2 linked regions of the Halorhodospira halochloris genome follow. The protein of the gene in region 1 interacts with the protein of each later gene in a pairwise test. Links are inferred from orthologs where the notes say so. Each region holds a gene or a part of one and is shown on either strand. Other genes may lie near its edges. The genes, in order: nth and aceE.

Region 1 (8,375 bases):
GGCTGTGCGGTATAGGGCTGGGCATGGCCGGGCGCCGTCTCGCTGCCCAGCGCGATCCTGTGGTCGAGCGCATCGATGCCCTACTACCCCAGACGCAGTGCGGACAGTGTGGCTATCCAGGATGCCGGCCTTATGCTGAGGCGGTCGCCAACCAGCAGGCAGCCATAAACCTCTGCGCACCCGGCGGTAATAGCACCGCCGCCGCCATTGCCGACCTGCTCCAGGTCGACCCCCAGCCGGTCGATGGCGATGAACAAGGGCCTGTGGTCGCCTTTATTGATGAGCAGCGCTGTATCGGCTGCACGCGCTGCCTACCGGCCTGTCCGGTCGACGCCATCATCGGCGCACCACGGCAGATGCACACAGTGCTCAGCGATGAGTGCACGGGGTGTAAGCTATGCGTTACAGCCTGCCCTATGGACTGCATCACCATGCAGCCGGTTGAGCCGCCCCTGGGCAGCCTGATCCGCCCCCTGCCCACCCCTCTAACCACCCGCGCTAACCCCGAGTCGCGCCCCGGGCCACTGCGCCACCCTGATGCCGAGCCGCGCCCAGGGGAGGTTGCGGTGACCCCGGCAAAAGACCTCTCGCGCGACGCCGAAATAGGCTCAATCCCCCTACCTACGCAGATGATCCTGCCACTTGTCGATCATCGCGGCCTGGAGATGGCCTGCAGCTATGGCGTCGGCGATAGAGTACTCCGCGGCGCTGTGGTCACCGCCGCGGCCGATGCCGTACCGCTGCACGCCCCCACCTCGGGTGAAGTCATCGGCATCGACAAGCGGGCCATATCCCACCCGGCTAACGCTAAGGTCAAGTGCCTGATCATCAAAGCCGATGGTGAAGAGCATAGCGCCGAACCCATGCCGGCACTAAACGACCCGCTTGAACAACCTGCCGGGGTAATTCTCGAGCGCATTCGCCAAGCCGGCATCCGCGGCATGGGCGGGGCCGCCTTCCCATCGGCACTGAAACTCGCCGATGCCGCCGAATGCGGCGTCGATACCCTGGTAGTCAACGGTGTTGAGTGCGACACCTATCTAACCTGCGATGAAACCCTATTACGCCACCACGCCGCACAGATCGTAACCGGTGCCCGCCTTGCCGCCCGGGCCTGTGGCGCCAGTCGCATCCTCATAGCAGTCAAGGCCGGATCGCGCTATGCAGCAGCCGCGGCACGCCAGGCCATTGCCGCCGAGGGCGGCGGTATCCAGGTGGTCACCGTCGATGCCCACTACCCGGCCGGCAACGAGCGCAATATAGTCTATCCAGCCACCGGACGCATCGTTCCCGCCGGCGCCCGGCCGACAACGGTCGGCGTCGTAATCCAGAACGTCTCGACCCTGTACGCCGCCTACCGGGCAGTCGTCCACGGCGAACCGTCACTCGACCGGCTAGTAACGGTAAGCGGCGGATCCGCCGCTCATCCTGGCAACTACTGGATCAGGGTCGGCACCCCGCTGCGCGATGTCCTCGCCGTGGCCGGAGAGCCGCAGGGGCGGATCATGGTCGGCGGCGGCATCATGGGCATCCCCATAACCAACCGCGAGGTGCCCATAACGCATGGTATGAGCGGCATAATCCTCGAGTCACCGGCAGAGTCGCCCCTGCCTGAGCAGCCATGTATTCGCTGCTCCAAGTGCACCAAGGTCTGCCCAGAAGGTCTCCGGCCGCACGAGATGGTCAGCGCTATCCGCGCCGGGGTGAATGTCGGCGAACCGGCCGAATCAATAGAACTCGACCCGCTCCGCTGCACCGGCTGCGCCAGCTGTGACCTGGTCTGTCCGAGCTCGATACCGCTTGCCGGAGCCCTCGGCCATGCCCGGGATATGACCCGCGCCCGCATGGCCGAGCGCGAGGCTGCAGAGCGTGCCAAGCGCCGCAACGAAGCGAAAAAAGCTCGCGAGGAACGCCAAAAACGGGAGAAGGAGCAGGCTCGCCAACGTAAGCGCCAAGCTGTGGCTAGCCAGAATAAGAGCTCTAACGAGACAACGGAGAGTTAAGCATTGGCAACACAGACAACGCCCAGGATCATGGGAGAGGTCCTGTTGGCTTCGATACCAGCAGCCGCGGTAATGGTGTGGCTGTTCGGGGTCGGCATCCTGCTCAACACCGGTGCGGCTCTGCTAGCTGCGCTACTCGCCGAGGTCCTGGGCGCTCACGCCCGTGGCCAATCACCTCGCGTAGCAGTTAGCGATGGCAGTGTCTGGGTTACCGCCCTGCTCATCGGCATCACCCTACCCCCCGTGCTGCCCTGGTGGATACCGGCCCTGGCCGGGGCCCTCGCCATCCTGCTCGGTAAACAGGTCTACGGCGGGCTCGGCCAGAACGTCTTCAACCCCGCCATGGTGGGTTACGTCGCCGTGGTCCTCGCCTTCCCCCAGGCCACCGGCCTGTGGCCCGCCCCGGACCCGGGCCTCACCGCCGCCATCCCCAGCGGCGAGGCCCTGAGCTACTTTCTCACCGGCACCCTCGCCCCGCTGGCCGATGCCATGACCCACGCCACGCCGCTAGATAAGCTGGCTACCGACGGCTTGGCGGCCCTGATGGACGATGATGAGCGCATGGCCGGGTTGGTAGCTACCGGCGCCTGGACCTGGAAGGGCCTGGCACTGATTCTCGGCGGGGCATTTCTGATCGCCCGCGGCACTATCGATTGGCGGCTGCCCGCGGGCGTCATTGTCGGCACGGCATTGACCGCAGCAATCTTCCAATTCACCGGCGGCGCCCCGGTCAGCTTCCATCTTCTCTCCGGGGCAACCTTGTTAGTGGCGATCTTCATCGCCAGTGACCCGGTGACCGCCCCGGCGGATGCCGCCGCGCGCTGGGCCTATGCGATCGGCATCGGCATAATCGCCATAATAATCCGCGAGTTCGGCGGGCACCCTGATGGCTTCGCATTCGCCATACTGATGCTCAACGCCGCCGCCCCACTACTCGATTACATATTTCGCCGCATGGGGGAGAGATAAGCCATGGCCTGGACTGCCTCACTTCGCGCCGGAGGTGTACTCGCCGCCTTTGTCGGTGTCGGCCTAGCCCTGGTGGCCGGGGTCTATGAACTAACCGCGGAGAGGATCAGTGCCGCCGAGAGGCAAGTGGTCCTCGACCGCCTAGAAGCAGTCCTGCCAGAGGAACACGATAACGAACCCGACGCCGACGCCTACACCATACCCTCACCGATCCCCGGCGGCGAACAGGCGCGCGTTTACCCTGCCTACAGCGAAGGAGAGTTCATAGCCGCAGCGGTCGAAGCACAGACCCCTGAGGGCTATGCCGGACCGATCAGCCTGCTGATCGGCATCGACCCGCAAGGCCAGATCATCGCAGTGCGCACCGTCTACCACCGCGAGACCCCCGGCCTTGGCGACGCCATAGAGGCGTCCCGCAGCGACTGGATAGAGACCTTTAGCGGCCGCTCACTCGCCGACCCACCCCAAGAGGACTGGCAACTGAGAGGCGATGGCGGCGAGTTCGACGGCATTACCAGTGCGACCATAACGGCGCGGGCAGTTGTCGACGCAGTGCGTAAGGTTCTTATCGACTTCCAAGAGCAGCCCGAGCGATATCAAGGTGATCAACAATGAGCGCAAACCCACCGCCGAGCAGCAAAGCCATCTGGTATGAGGGGCTGTGGAAAAATAATGCCGCGCTTGTCCAGCTCCTCGGCCTCTGCCCCCTGCTCGCCGTTACCACTACGGCGATGGCTGGACTTGGCCTGGGGATCGCTACCCTGCTGGTGGTGACCGCCTCGAGCATAGTGGTCTCGCTGATCCGCAACTGGGTACCGCAGGACGTCCGTATCCCGGTGTTTATCCTCATCATCGCCTCATTCGTGACCATCGTCGAACTGCTGGTAGCGGCTTGGCTACACGATCTTTACCGCACCTTGGGCCTGTTTCTCCCCCTGATCGTCACCAACTGCGCTATACTCGCCCGCGCCGAGGCCTTCGCCTCGCGCCAACCGGTCGCCCCCGCCGCCCTCGATGGCCTGGCGACCGGCGCCGGCTTCGCCGCCGTGCTGGTAGTGCTCGGCGCGATGCGCGAGTTGCTCGGCCGGGGGACCCTACTCGACGGTGCCGATCAATTATTCGGCGATATTGCTGCCAACTGGACGATTGAACTGGTCGATGGCGATCTCTTCCTGCTCGCCATCCTCCCCCCCGGGGCCTTTATCGGCCTAGCCGTACTCCTGGCGTTGAAAAACCGCATCGAAGATCGCTCATAGTGGATCAAACCAACCGCTACGAAATATTTCGCCGCCTGCGCGAGGCCCTGCCCGAGCCGACCACCGAGCTGCATTACAGCAGCCCTTTTGAGCTGCTTATCGCGGTGATCCTCTCGGCCCAAAGTACCGATCGCAGCGTCAATGCCGCGACGGCAAAGCTCTTCGCTGTTGCCAATACCGCGGCGCAGATGCTGGAGTTAGGCGAGACGGGGGTGAAGGGCTATATCGAGAATATCGGCTTGTACAACAACAAGGCCCGCAACATCATCGCCGCCTGCCAGATACTGCTCGACAAACACGGCGGTGAGCTGCCGCGCACCCGCGCCGAATTAGAGGAGCTACCAGGGGTCGGGCGCAAGACCGCCAACGTCATCCTCAACACCGCCTTCGGCGAGCCAACTATAGCCGTCGACACCCACGTCTTTCGCCTCGCCAATCGCAGCGGCTTGGCCCCCGGAAGCACTGTCCGCGAGGTCGAAGAGGGCCTGACGGCGACAACGCCGGAAGAGTTTCTGCGCCATGCTCACCATTGGCTAATCCTCCACGGCCGCTACACCTGCACGGCTCGGCGGCCGCGGTGTAGGGAGTGCATTATTGCCGATCTGTGTGAGAATGGCGCGGATTGAGAAGATAAATTAATCATACTTCCCTATGGGATCTTCCAGACACTCCCCGCTGAGCCTGGTGGCCTCGGTGGGGAGGTCTTGGCGCCAAGGATGGCGCCATGAAGCCTCCAGGGATGGATTCACGGCGTCCTCCCCACCGAGGCACCAGGCTCAGCGGGGAGTTGCTGGAGATCCCTCTATCAACCACCCCGCTTCGCGCCGAGGCGCAACCTCAGGGCGTTGAGGCGGATAAACCCGGCCGCATCCTTCTGATCGTAGGCCCCGGCATCATCCTCGAAGGTTGCGACTGAGGCATCGAACAGGCTGCGCGGTGACTGACGACCCACCACCTCGACATTGCCCTTGTAGAGCTTAAGCCGCACCACACCCTCAACATCCTGCTGAGTCTTATCGATAAGCGCCTGCAGGGCCTCGCGCTCCGGGGCGAACCAGTAGCCGTTATAAATCAGCTCGGCATAGCGCGGCATGATCTCATCTTTAAGATGGGCCGCATCCCGATCGAGGGTAATCGACTCGATCGCCCGATGGGCGCGCAGCAGAATGCTCCCGCCCGGGGTCTCGTAGCAGCCGCGCGATTTCATACCGACGTAACGGTTCTCGACGATATCGATGCGCCCGATGCCGTGCCGGCAACCGAGCTCATTGAGCCGGGATAGCAGCTGCGCCGGGCTGAGACGTTCACCGTCAACGGCCACCGGGTCACCGCCAGCGAACTCTATATCGATCAGCTGCGGCTGATCCGGGGCCTGCTCCGGGCTGTTGCTCCAGCGCCACATCTGCTCCTCAGCGGGCGTCCAAGTATCCTCCAGCACCCCGCCTTCGTAGGAGATATGCAGCAGGTTGGCATCCATTGAGTAGGGTGAACCACCATCCTCGGTCTTACCCTCAATATCTATACCGTGGCGCTCGGCGTACTCGAGCAGCCGTTCGCGAGAGTTGAGGTCCCACTCACGCCAGGGGGCGATGACCTTGATGCCGGGCTCCAGGCCGTAATAGCCGAGCTCAAAGCGGACCTGATCATTGCCCTTACCGGTGGCCCCGTGAGCGACGGCGTCGGCACCGGTCTCGCGGGCGATCTCGATCTGCCGCTTGGCAATCAACGGCCGGGCGATGGAGGTGCCGAGCAGGTACTCGCCTTCGTAGATAGCGTTAGCCCGGAACATGGGGAAGACAAAGTCGCGGGCAAACTCCTCGCGCAGATCATCGACATAGATCTCCTTGATGCCGAACGCCTCGGCCTTGCGCCGTGCCGGCTCCAGTTCCTCGCCTTGACCAAGATCGGCGGTAAAGGTAACCACTTCACAGCCGTAGGTCTCCTCTAACCACTTGAGGATAACCGAGGTATCGAGACCGCCAGAGTAGGCAAGGACGACTTTTTTTACTTCTGCCATGGGGGTTTGACTCCGCTTTGGTAATCCATTTACTTACTGAAATAGCTATACTGTTTAGTTTATCAGCCATCAAGCACTAAAAGTACTCTTGCACTATGAGCAGACATGCGGGCACCTCTAGACTACCCTGAGCCAATTGGACTGCCCCGGTGTGGAGGTCTTGGCGCCATGGATGGCGCCATGAAGCCTCCAGGGATGGATTCACGGCGTCCTCCACACCGGGGTAGCCAATTGGCTCAGGGGTAGTTTAGAGGCGCCCAAAAAGCCACAAGGACTCAAGACAGGAAAATGCAACAACTGACCATACCTCGCCCCGACGACTGGCACCTCCACCTGCGCGATGGCGCCACCCTGCGCGCGGTCGTAGCGCACAGCGCCCAACACTTCGCCCGGGCGATCGTCATGCCCAACCTCAACCCACCGGTAACCACCCTCGAGCAGGCCAGCGCTTACCGCGATCGTATCCTCGCCGCCCTGCCGGCCGGATCCCGCTTCGAGCCACTGATGACCCTCTATCTTACCGATCAGACCAGTGCCGAGCAGATCGAACAGGCTGCTGCCAGCGGCATTATCGCCGCCGTCAAGCTCTACCCGGCCGGCGCCACCACCAACTCCGCCGCCGGGGTTACCGATCTGCGTAACTGCACCGGTGTACTAAACACGATGAGCGAGATCGGGCTACCGCTGCTGATCCACGGTGAGCAGACCAGTGCCGCTATCGATATCTTTGCTCGCGAGCAGGCCTTCATCGAACAGGTATTCATGCCGTTACGAGAACGCCACCCGGATCTGAAGATCGTCCTCGAGCACGTCACCAGCGCCGCCGGGGCTAAACTAGTCTGCGGCAGCGACACTAACCTAGCCGCCACCTTCACCCCGCAGCACCTGCTCTACAATCGCAACGACCTACTCGTCGGTGGCCTCAAGCCACACTTTTACTGCATGCCAATCCTCAAGCGTGAGGACGATCGCCAGGCGCTATTGGAGGCCGCCACCTCGGGCCATCCGCGGCTCTTCTTAGGCACCGACTCCGCCCCCCACCCTCGCTCGGCCAAAGAGTCGGCCTGTGGCTGTGCCGGGTGTTTCTCGGCACCGATCGCCCTCGGCTTGTACGCCGAGGCCTTTGCGCAGGCGGGCAAACTGGAAAACCTTGAGGCCTTTGCCAGTCGCAACGGCCCGGCCTTTTACGGGCTACCGGTCAACAGCGAGACGATTACCTTGCAGAAATGCTCTAGCCCTGTCCCTGAGACCTACCCAGGTGGTGATGAGCAGATTGTGCCGCTGCGGGCCGGGGAGAGTGTGGCTTGGAGCATAGCTTAAGCCGATCGCACTTAATCTTTGCGACGGCAGTCAATTCCTAAGGTGATCCTCTCACGACTGCTAAAAACCGCGCCTGAGCCGATTGTTGCCCCCGGTGTGGAGGACGCCGTTAATCCATCCCTGGAGGCTTCATGGCGCCATCCTTGGCGCCAAGACCTCCACACCGGGGCCAACAATCGTCTCAGGCGCGGTTTCAGCAGTCTTTTGAGGCCCCACAAGGCCCAGGGGCTATTTCTTATTCTTACCGCTTTTATTCTTACCACCCGATCTATGCCGCGGCACAAAACTCGACGGCCGCCCCACCGCCTCGTCCCACCGATTGACAATGGCACAGAAGAGTTCGGCGGTCTTCTCGGCATCATAGATGGCTGAATGCGCCTCGCGCTTATCCCACTCTAGGCCGGCCGCGCGAGTCGCCTTGGCCAGCACCGTCTGGGCGAAGGCGAGACCACCAAGGGTGGCGGTGTCAAAGCTGGAGAAGGGGTGGAAGGGATTGCGCTTAAAATCGGTGCGCTCCACCGCGGCGTTGAGAAAGGCAAGATCGAAGAAGGAGTTGTGGCCAACCAACACGGCCCGATTACAGCCAGTATTACGCAGTTCTTGGCGCACCGGGTTAAAAATCTTGCGCAGTGCCTCCAATTCCGATAGGGCCATACGCAACGGGTGGTCGGGCACAATACCGTTTAGCTCCAGGGCTTTCGGGTCGATCCGCGAGCCCTCAAACGGCTCAACATGGCAGGTGTGCGTCTCGGCTGGATAGAGCTGCGCACTATCCTGATCATAGCGCAAGATCACCGCAGCGATCTGTAG
Region 2 (8,563 bases), 2.2 Mb from region 1 along the record:
GCCGGGACCATTGTTTGGAACGGACCGGTTGGGGTCTTCGAAATGGAGCAATTCGCTGGCGGTACGCGTGCCCTCGCTGCCGCGATCGGTGCGAGTAACGGCTTTTCGATAGCTGGTGGTGGTGACACCTTGGCGGCTGTCGAACAGTTCGGAGTAACTGAAAATATCTCGTATATCTCTACCGGTGGTGGTGCCTTCCTCGAGTTGCTGGAAGGGCGTGAGCTGCCTGGAGTCGCGGTGCTTGAGCAGCGGGCGCGAGAGGGCTGAACATGGCGCAACGTGCCGCTTTGAGTAGGACAACTACTAACAGAATCAAAATAAAAATTTCATGATCAGCTCCAGGGGGAGCAGATAGACTATGGCCAAGCCCCGGCGTACCAAGATACTCGCTACCCTCGGGCCGGCGACCGACCAGCCCGGGGCACTGCAGAGGCTGCTGGCCGCTGGCGTTGATGTGGTGCGCATCAACCTTTCTCATGGGGATGTAGAGGATCACCGTCGCCGCGTTAGCGAAGTTCGGGAGTGGTCTACAGCACATCAGCGCCGGGTGGGGGTACTGGTCGATCTCCAGGGGCCGAAGATTCGCATTGAGGGCTTCCGCGATGGCCCAGTACAGTTGCGCGAAGGCGATGGTTTTACCCTCGATGCACAAATGGGGGCCGAGGCAGGGAGTAAGGAGGCGGTAGGCATTGCTTATTCCGGACTGCCCGATGACGTGGTGCCCGGCGATGAGCTTTTGCTTGACGATGGCCGTCTAGTGCTAAGGGTTGATGAGGTGGCAGGCAGTGCGGTGAAGACGACCGTGGTGCATGGCGGTGAACTTTCGGCGCGCAAGGGCATCAATCGCCGTGGTGGTGGCCTTTCAGCGCCTGCGTTGACCGACAAGGATCGCCGGGATATTGCCACAGCTGCAGATCTCGGTGTGGAGTTCTTGGCGGTTTCCTTTCCGCGAAGTGCTGCTGACATTGAGGAAGCTCGGCAGCTTATGATTGACGCGGGGGGGCGCGGTGCCGGGATTGTCGCTAAGATCGAGCGGGCCGAAGCGATTACCGCTGCGGACGAGATCATTGAAGCGGCCGATGCGATTATGGTGGCCCGAGGCGATCTCGGCGTTGAGATCGGTGATGCAGCGTTGCCCGAGGTGCAGAAACGGCTCATCCAGAATGCCCGGCAGAGTAATCGGGCGGTGATAACAGCAACACAGATGATGGAGTCGATGATTGAGAATCCGATTCCGACCCGGGCCGAGGTCTTTGATGTTGCTAATGCCGTGCTTGATGGCACCGACGCCGTGATGCTCTCTGCCGAGACCGCGGCCGGCCGCTACCCGGATCGGGCGGTGGGGGCTATGGATCGTGTCTGTCGTGAGGCGGAGAAGAACCGCACGGTGACGGTATCACACCACCGTCTGGATGAGGTTTTTTGTCGGGTCGATGAAACCATCGCTATGGCAGCGATGTATGCTGCCAATCACTTTGCTATCAAGGCCCTCATCGTGATTACTGAATCGGGGTCAACCGCAGTATGGATGTCACGAATCAGCTCCGGTTTGCCAATTTATGTCCTAACCAGACATCCGCAAACCCGTGGCCGCGTCACGCTCTATCGCGGCGTCTATCCCCTAGAGATCGATCCTGAGCAAGAAGACCTGGATGCGCTTAAGAGTCGTCTGCTCGAGCGCTTGTCCAGGCAGGGATTACTGACCCAAGGCGATCATGTCGTAGTTACCCACGGTGACAGCATAGGCTCATCGGGTGGGACAAATACGCTGCGGATTATATGTGTTGATGACTATCTCAATGACACATCCATCTCGAAAAGTTAAATAATGGAGGAGTCGAGACTATGGCGATGATAACCCTGCGGCAGCTACTTGATCACGCTGCTGAGAACGGCTATGGGATGCCAGCCTTTAACGCCAATAATATGGAGCAGCTGCACGCCATTATGGAGGCGGCAAAGGAGTGTGATAGTCCGGCAATCGTGCAGGCTTCGGCCGGTGCACGCAAGTACGCCGGTGTGCCCTTCTACCGCCACTTGATGGAGGCGGCAGTGGAGAATTATCCCGAGGTGCCGTTGGTTGTTCACCTCGACCACGGCGCTAATCCGGGGATGTGCATGCGCGCCATTCAATCCGGATTTACTTCGGTGATGATGGACGGCTCGCTGCGCGAAGACGGCAAGACCCCGGCGGATTACGATTACAATGTTAACGTCACCCGGCGCACCGTCGAGATGGCCCATGCCGGTGGTGTATCGGTTGAGGGCGAAATCGGCGTGCTCGGTTCGCTTGAGACTGGTGAGGCCGGCAAAGAGGATGGCGTCGGCGCCGAAGGCAAGATGGACAAGGATAAGCTGCTGACCGATCCGGAAGAGGCGGCTCAGTTCGTCCGTGACACCCACGTCGATGCCCTAGCGATCGCCTGCGGCACGAGCCATGGTGCCTATAAGTTTACCCGCCCACCGACGGGCGACATCCTGGCGATCAGCCGGATTAAAGAGATCCACCAGCGCCTGCCGAATACCCACCTGGTTATGCACGGTTCGTCGCAAGTCCCGCAAGAGTGGCTGGAGATCATTAACCAGTACGGCGGGGAGATCCCCGAGACCTACGGTGTGCCAGTAGAAGAGGTCCAGGAGGGGATCAAGAACGGGGTGCGCAAGGTAAACATCGACACCGACTTGCGCCTGGCCTCGACTGGTGCAGTCCGCAAACACCTAGCCGAGAACAAGTCGAACTTCGACCCACGCAAGTTCCTCCAGGCCTCCACCGATGCCATGAAGGAGATCTGTAAGGCTCGTTATGAGGCCTTCGGTTCAGCCGGCATGGCCTCTAAGATCAAGCCGCTGTCAACGGCGGTGATGTTCGAGCGTTATGAATCCGGTGAGCTCGACCCCAAAGTCAGCTAACCTTTATTAGCCGCTAAAGCCCTGCGAGCTGCACTCCGTGCGGCTTGCGGGGCGGCTAATCAGCGTCTCTTAGCCAAGAGGTGATGTATGGCTGCTATACCGCAGTTGCACGACGATCCCGATCCGGAGGAGATCCAAGAGTGGCTTGAGGCCCTGGATGCTGTAATCGATAACGAAGGGCCAGAGAGGGCCCACTTCATACTCGAGAAGTTGGTAGAGAAAGGTCGCCGGCGCTGCGGCCACTTACCGTTTAAGGCCACCACAGGCTACATCAATACCATTCCCCGCCACCTTGAGGCCCGCCCACCGGAGTATCGCGATCACCACCTAGAGTGGCGCATCCGCTCGCTGGTGCGCTGGAATGCTATCGCTATGGTGGTCAATGCCAATCGTCAAAATGATGGTATCGGCGGCCATATCGCTAGCTATGCATCGGCCTGCACGCTTTACGAAATCGGCTTTAACCACTTTTGGCGGGCGCCTAATGCCGAACAAGATGGCGATATGGTCTTTATTCAAGGCCACTCTGCACCAGGTATCTATGCCCGGGCCTTCCTCGAAGGGCGATTGAGTGAAGAGCAAATCAGCAACTTCCGGCGCGACGTCGATGGTCAGGGGGTCAGTTCTTACCCGCATCCGTGGCTGATGCCGGACTTTTGGCAATTCCCCACCGTATCTATGGGGCTGGGGCCGATTCAAGCTGTGCAACAGGCCCGGTTCATGCGCTATATGCACGATCGGGGTATCCGTGACACCTCGGGGCGCAAGGTCTGGGCCTTCATGGGCGATGGCGAGATGGATGAGCCTGAATCTCTCGGCTCAATCGATACCGCCGCGCGCGAAAACTTGGATAATTTGATCTTTGTCGTTAACTGCAACCTACAGCGCCTAGATGGTCCGGTGCGCGGCAATAGTAAGATTATTCAGGAACTTGAAGGCGAGTTTCGCGGCGCTGGCTGGAACGTCATCAAGGTCATTTGGGGGTCGCGCTGGGATCCGCTGCTGGAGATGGATCACACCGGGCTGTTGCAGCAGCGCATGGAGGAGTGCGTCGACGGCGAGTATCAGGCGTTCAAGGCTCGCGGCGGCGACTATACGCGCAAGCACTTCTTTGCTAAGTATCCCGAGCTAGAGCAGATGGTCGCGGGCATGTCGGACTACGACATCTACCGCCTTAACCGCGGTGGCCACGATCCGCATAAGGTCTATGCCGCCTACCACGCCGCAGTCAATCACACCGGTCAGCCGACGGTCATCTTAGCGAAGACAGTCAAGGGTTACGGCATGGGTGAGGCTGGTGAGGGCCAGAACATTACTCACCAGCAAAAGAAGATGGGCGAGAGCGCGCTGCGTAAGTTTCGCGATCACTACGAGATTCCCATCCCAGATGAGCAGCTTAAAGAGACGCCGTTCTACAAGCCGGATGATGATGCCCCGGAGATTCGCTACCTGCACGAGCGCCGCCGAGCCCTCGGTGGTTACCTGCCGCAGCGAGTGCAGCGGGCGCCGGCGCTAGAGGTTCCGCAGCTGGATACGTTTAAGGCCCTGCTTGAGGGCAGTGGCGATCGCGAGCAGTCGACCACAATGGCCTTTGTCCGTGCCCTGACGGCACTGACGCGGGATAAGAATGTTGGTCAGAATATCGTACCGATAGTCCCGGATGAGGCGCGCACCTTCGGTATGGAGGGGCTATTTCGTCAGCTTGGCATCTACTCCTCGGTCGGGCAGCTCTACGAGCCCGAGGATGCCGATCAATTGATGTTTTATAAAGAGGATAAGAAGGGTCAGATCTTGGAAGAGGGGATCGACGAAGCGGGGGCTATGTCGACCTGGATAGCCGCTGCTACGGCTTACGCTAATCACGGCGTTAATATGGTCCCATTCTATATCTTCTACTCAATGTTCGGATTCCAGCGTGTCGGGGATCTTATTTGGGCGGCGGGCGATATCCAGGCGCGCGGCTTCTTAATGGGCGGCACCGCAGGCCGGACTACGCTCAACGGCGAGGGGCTGCAGCACCAGGATGGCCATAGCCACCTTTTGGCTTCGGCTATTCCTAACTGCATCAGCTACGATCCGGCCTTTGCTTATGAGCTTGCGGTTATTCTCCAAGGCGGTATGCAGCGGATGTTTGCCGATCAGGATAATGTCTTCTTCTATATCACTATATATAACGAAAACTACCCGCAGCCGGCGTTACCGCAGGGGGTCGAGGAGGGCATCCTGCGCGGCATGTACTGCTTTAGCCACGGTGATGCTGCGTCTGATGCGCCGCGGGTTCAGCTGCTCGGTTCCGGAAGTATCATGCGCGAAGTGATGGCAGCGGCGCAGCTGCTTGAAGACGACTGGGGGGTGCAGGCCGACATTTGGAGTTGTCCATCATTTACTGAGCTGGCTCGAGACGGCATGAGCTGTCAGCGTCAGCAGCGCTTGCACGGCGCTAGCAAAGCTGCACGCCCCTATATCGAGCAGTGCTTGGCCGATTATACGGGACCTGCTGTCGCCGCGACCGATTATGTCCGCGCCTACGCCGAGCAGGTTAGGCCGTATATTGATCGGCCCTACTGGGTGCTGGGGACCGATGGTTTCGGGCGTTCGGATACTCGCGAGAGTCTGCGCCGCTTCTTTGAGGTTGATCGCTACCAGATCACGACGACGGCATTGTGGGCGCTGGCTGAGCAGGGTGAGATTGATGCGGCTAAGGTAGGACAGGCCGTGAAAGAGTATGGACTTGCCACTGATGCCGCTAATCCGTGGGAGGTGTGACCGTGGCAGTTGAACAAGTCAAGGTCCCTGATATCGGCGATTTTGCAGATGTAGAAATCATCGAGGTGTTGGTTGCTCCGGGGGATGTGGTTGCCCCGGAGCAATCGCTGATCACACTGGAATCGGATAAGGCGAGCATGGAAGTGCCGTCGAGCGCCGGTGGCGTAGTCCAAGAGCTCCACGTCGGGGTGGGGGACCGCGTCTCGGAGGGCAGCGTCATTCTTACCCTGGATACTGCGGCTGCTGCCGAGTCTCAGGATTCAGCCACCGTTGATAGTGGCCAGGCCGCTACCGGGGCCAGTGAGCAGGCGGCGGCGACACCTAGTGCCGCGGAGGAGAGCGCTTCGGCAGGTGCTGCCGCTACCCCTCAAGCGGAGGTTGCAGCGTCACCAGAATCGAGCGCTGCTGCTCCGGCTTCTGAGGCTGCGGGCGCGAGTGACGCACGCATCGATCGCGAGCGGCATCGTGCCGCCCACGCTAGCCCAGCGGTACGCCGCTACGCCCGCGAGCTGGGGGTCGATCTTGGCCTGGTCAGCGGGAGCGGGCGCTACGGTAGGATTCGCAAAGACGATGTCCAGGCCTTTGTTAAGCAGACAATGCAGCAAGCGGCAGCAACTAGTGCAGCACCAGGGCCAGCTGCAGAAGGCACCGCAAGTGGGGCAATTCCGCCGCTACCAGAGATAGATTTTAGCCAGTTTGGCGAGGTCGAGAGGGTACCATTGACCCGGATTCAGCGCCTCTCGGGCCCCCATTTGCACCGCAGCTGGCTCAATGTTCCCCACGTCACTCAGTTCGATGAGGCGGATATCACCGAGTTGGAATCGTTTCGTAAATCTATGCAGCCAGAAGCGGAAAACCGCGGGGTCAAGCTCACCCCGCTGGCGTTTCTGGTTAAGGCGGTGAGCGCTGCCCTGCACGAGATGCCACGGTTTAACTCCAGTTTGGCTGCGGACGGCCAGGAGCTAATCGTCAAGAAGTACTGCAACATCGGTGTTGCTGTCGATACACCGGATGGCTTAGTAGTGCCGGTACTGCGTGGAGTTGATGGTAAGGGGGTAATGGAGATTGCTGCTGAATTAGGTGAGATCTCGCAAAAGGCCCGCCAGGGCAAGCTCTCTTCCGCCGATATGCAAGGTGGCTGTTTCACTATTTCCAGCCTCGGTGGCATTGGCGGGACTGCCTTTACACCCATCGTTAATGCCCCCGAGGTGGCGATTCTAGGCGCATCGCGTTCAGCTACTAAGCCGGTTTGGAACGGCAAAGAATTCGAGCCCCGATTAATGTTGCCGTTGTCACTCTCTTACGATCATCGAGTGATCGACGGGGCGATGGCGGCGCGCTTTACTAACTTTTTGGCGAAGGTTTTGGGAGATCTGCGCCGGTTGGTGCTTTAGGGCGCCTCTAAGCGTTGTGGGTTTTAGCGGTTTCCTATAGAGCGCCGCTAAAAACTCCCTCGGAAAGCCCAGTCGGCTGCCCCAGGGTGGAGGACGCCTGAATCCATCCCTGGAGGTTTCATGGCGCCATCCTTGGCGCCAAGACCTCCACCTTGGGCAACCAATTGGGCCCCTGGGGGGATTAGGGGTTCCTTATAGGATTAAAGGATAGGCAGTGATGGCAGAGCAACAGCTTAAAGTACCGGATATTGGCGATTTCGAGGATGTGGAAATAATCGAGGTGTTAGTCGCTCCGGGAGATCGCATCGAGCACGAACAGCCACTGATTACCTTAGAGTCGGACAAGGCAAGCATGGAGGTGCCGGCTAGTGCTGCAGGAGTTGTGAAGGAGCTCCAAGTAGGTGTTGGTGACCGTGTCTCACAAGGCAGTGTAATCTTAACCTTGGAGGCAGAAGCAGCGACCGATACCGACATCGACACTGGTGCCGATGCTGGTGCTAAGCCAGTTACTAGCGATCAGGGGGCGGAGAGCGCCTCAGGACAAGCCAGCAGTAGCGTGGCGAGTGGCCAGGAGCCGGCGCCGGCGGCAGGTGAGACGCCGGCGAACCCTGATTGCGATCTGTTAGTCCTCGGTGCGGGGCCGGGTGGCTACTCTGCCGCTTTCCGCGCCGCTGACTTGGGGCTGAAAGTCATCTTGGTTGATCAGTACCCAGTCCTCGGCGGAGTCTGTTTGAATGTCGGCTGTATACCGTCGAAGGCCCTGCTCCATGCTGTCAAGGTCAAGGACGAGGCCGAACAGATGGGGGAGCACGGAATCAGCTTCGGCAAGCCGAAGGTAAATCTAGATCAACTCAACGCATGGAAACGCAGTGTCGTTAAGCAACTTACCGATGGCTTGGCCGGGTTGGCTAAGCAACGTAAGGTTGAGGTGGTCACCGGTCGGGGGAGATTGCTCGATTCGCACAGCCTCCACGTTGAGGGACAAGGGGAGACGCGAACTCTAAGTTTCCGCCAGTGCATCTTGGCTACAGGCTCAAGCCCGGTGGTGCCGCCCGGGATTGATATGGGCGACGAGCGGATTATCGATTCGACGGGAGCTTTGCAGTTAGACGAGATCCCGGAGCGCTTCTTGGTCATAGGGGGCGGGATTATTGGCCTTGAAATGGCCTCGGTTTACAGCGGGCTCGGCTCTAAGGTTACCGTAGTAGAATTGGCTGACCGGCTGCTACCGGGGGTAGATAAGGATTTGGTTAAGGTTTTACGCAAAAGCCTCGATAAGCGCTGCGATTCGATTTATCTAAATACCAAAGTTACCGCGATAAAGGCCAATAAGAAATCGCTAACTGTAGCCATGGAGGGCAGCGAAGGAGAGAGTAGTGAGCGATTTGATAAGGTGCTGGTGGCGGTTGGTAGGAGCCCGAATGGGCACGGCATTGGCCTTGCCGAGGCCGGTTTGAGTGTTGATGAGCAAGGATTTATCGCAGTCGATGAGC

The links.
Region 2: the proteins of nth (region 1) and aceE interact in binary tests that used the Escherichia coli proteins (3 or more experiments, as listed by UniProt). The link is inferred for Halorhodospira halochloris from one-to-one orthologs.

The regions. Positions count from the first base shown.
Region 1 is NZ_AP017372.2:465,823-474,197, reverse strand. The notes cover bases 3,042-6,040. They hold nth (endonuclease III), read left to right. Parts: upstream 3,042-4,227; coding sequence 4,228-4,854; downstream 4,855-6,040. Other genes in these bases: HH1059_RS02265 (argininosuccinate synthase), read right to left, coding at 5,034-6,040; HH1059_RS02275 (electron transport complex subunit E), read left to right, coding at 3,584-4,228; HH1059_RS02280 (RnfABCDGE type electron transport complex subunit G), read left to right, coding at 3,042-3,587. Outside these bases: electron transport complex subunit RsxC, read left to right, coding at 1-2,003; HH1059_RS02285 (RnfABCDGE type electron transport complex subunit D), read left to right, coding at 2,007-2,972; more of HH1059_RS02280, read left to right, coding at 2,976-3,041; more of HH1059_RS02265, read right to left, coding at 6,041-6,245; HH1059_RS13900 (hypothetical protein), read right to left, coding at 6,322-6,450; pyrC (dihydroorotase), read left to right, coding at 6,534-7,565; rnt (ribonuclease T), read right to left, coding at 7,794-8,375. UniProt on the Escherichia coli protein: DNA repair enzyme that has both DNA N-glycosylase activity and AP-lyase activity. The DNA N-glycosylase activity releases various damaged pyrimidines from DNA by cleaving the N-glycosidic bond, leaving an AP (apurinic/apyrimidinic) site.
Region 2 is NZ_AP017372.2:2,680,797-2,689,359, reverse strand. The notes cover bases 2,690-5,876. They hold aceE (pyruvate dehydrogenase (acetyl-transferring), homodimeric type), read left to right. Parts: upstream 2,690-2,997; coding sequence 2,998-5,676; downstream 5,677-5,876. Other genes in these bases: aceF (dihydrolipoyllysine-residue acetyltransferase), read left to right, coding at 5,679-5,876; fba (class II fructose-bisphosphate aldolase), read left to right, coding at 2,690-2,910. In the rest of the region: HH1059_RS12330 (phosphoglycerate kinase), read left to right, coding at 1-267; pyk (pyruvate kinase), read left to right, coding at 359-1,825; more of fba, read left to right, coding at 1,846-2,689; more of aceF, read left to right, coding at 5,877-7,070; lpdA (dihydrolipoyl dehydrogenase), read left to right, coding at 7,288-8,563. UniProt on the Escherichia coli protein: Component of the pyruvate dehydrogenase (PDH) complex, that catalyzes the overall conversion of pyruvate to acetyl-CoA and CO(2).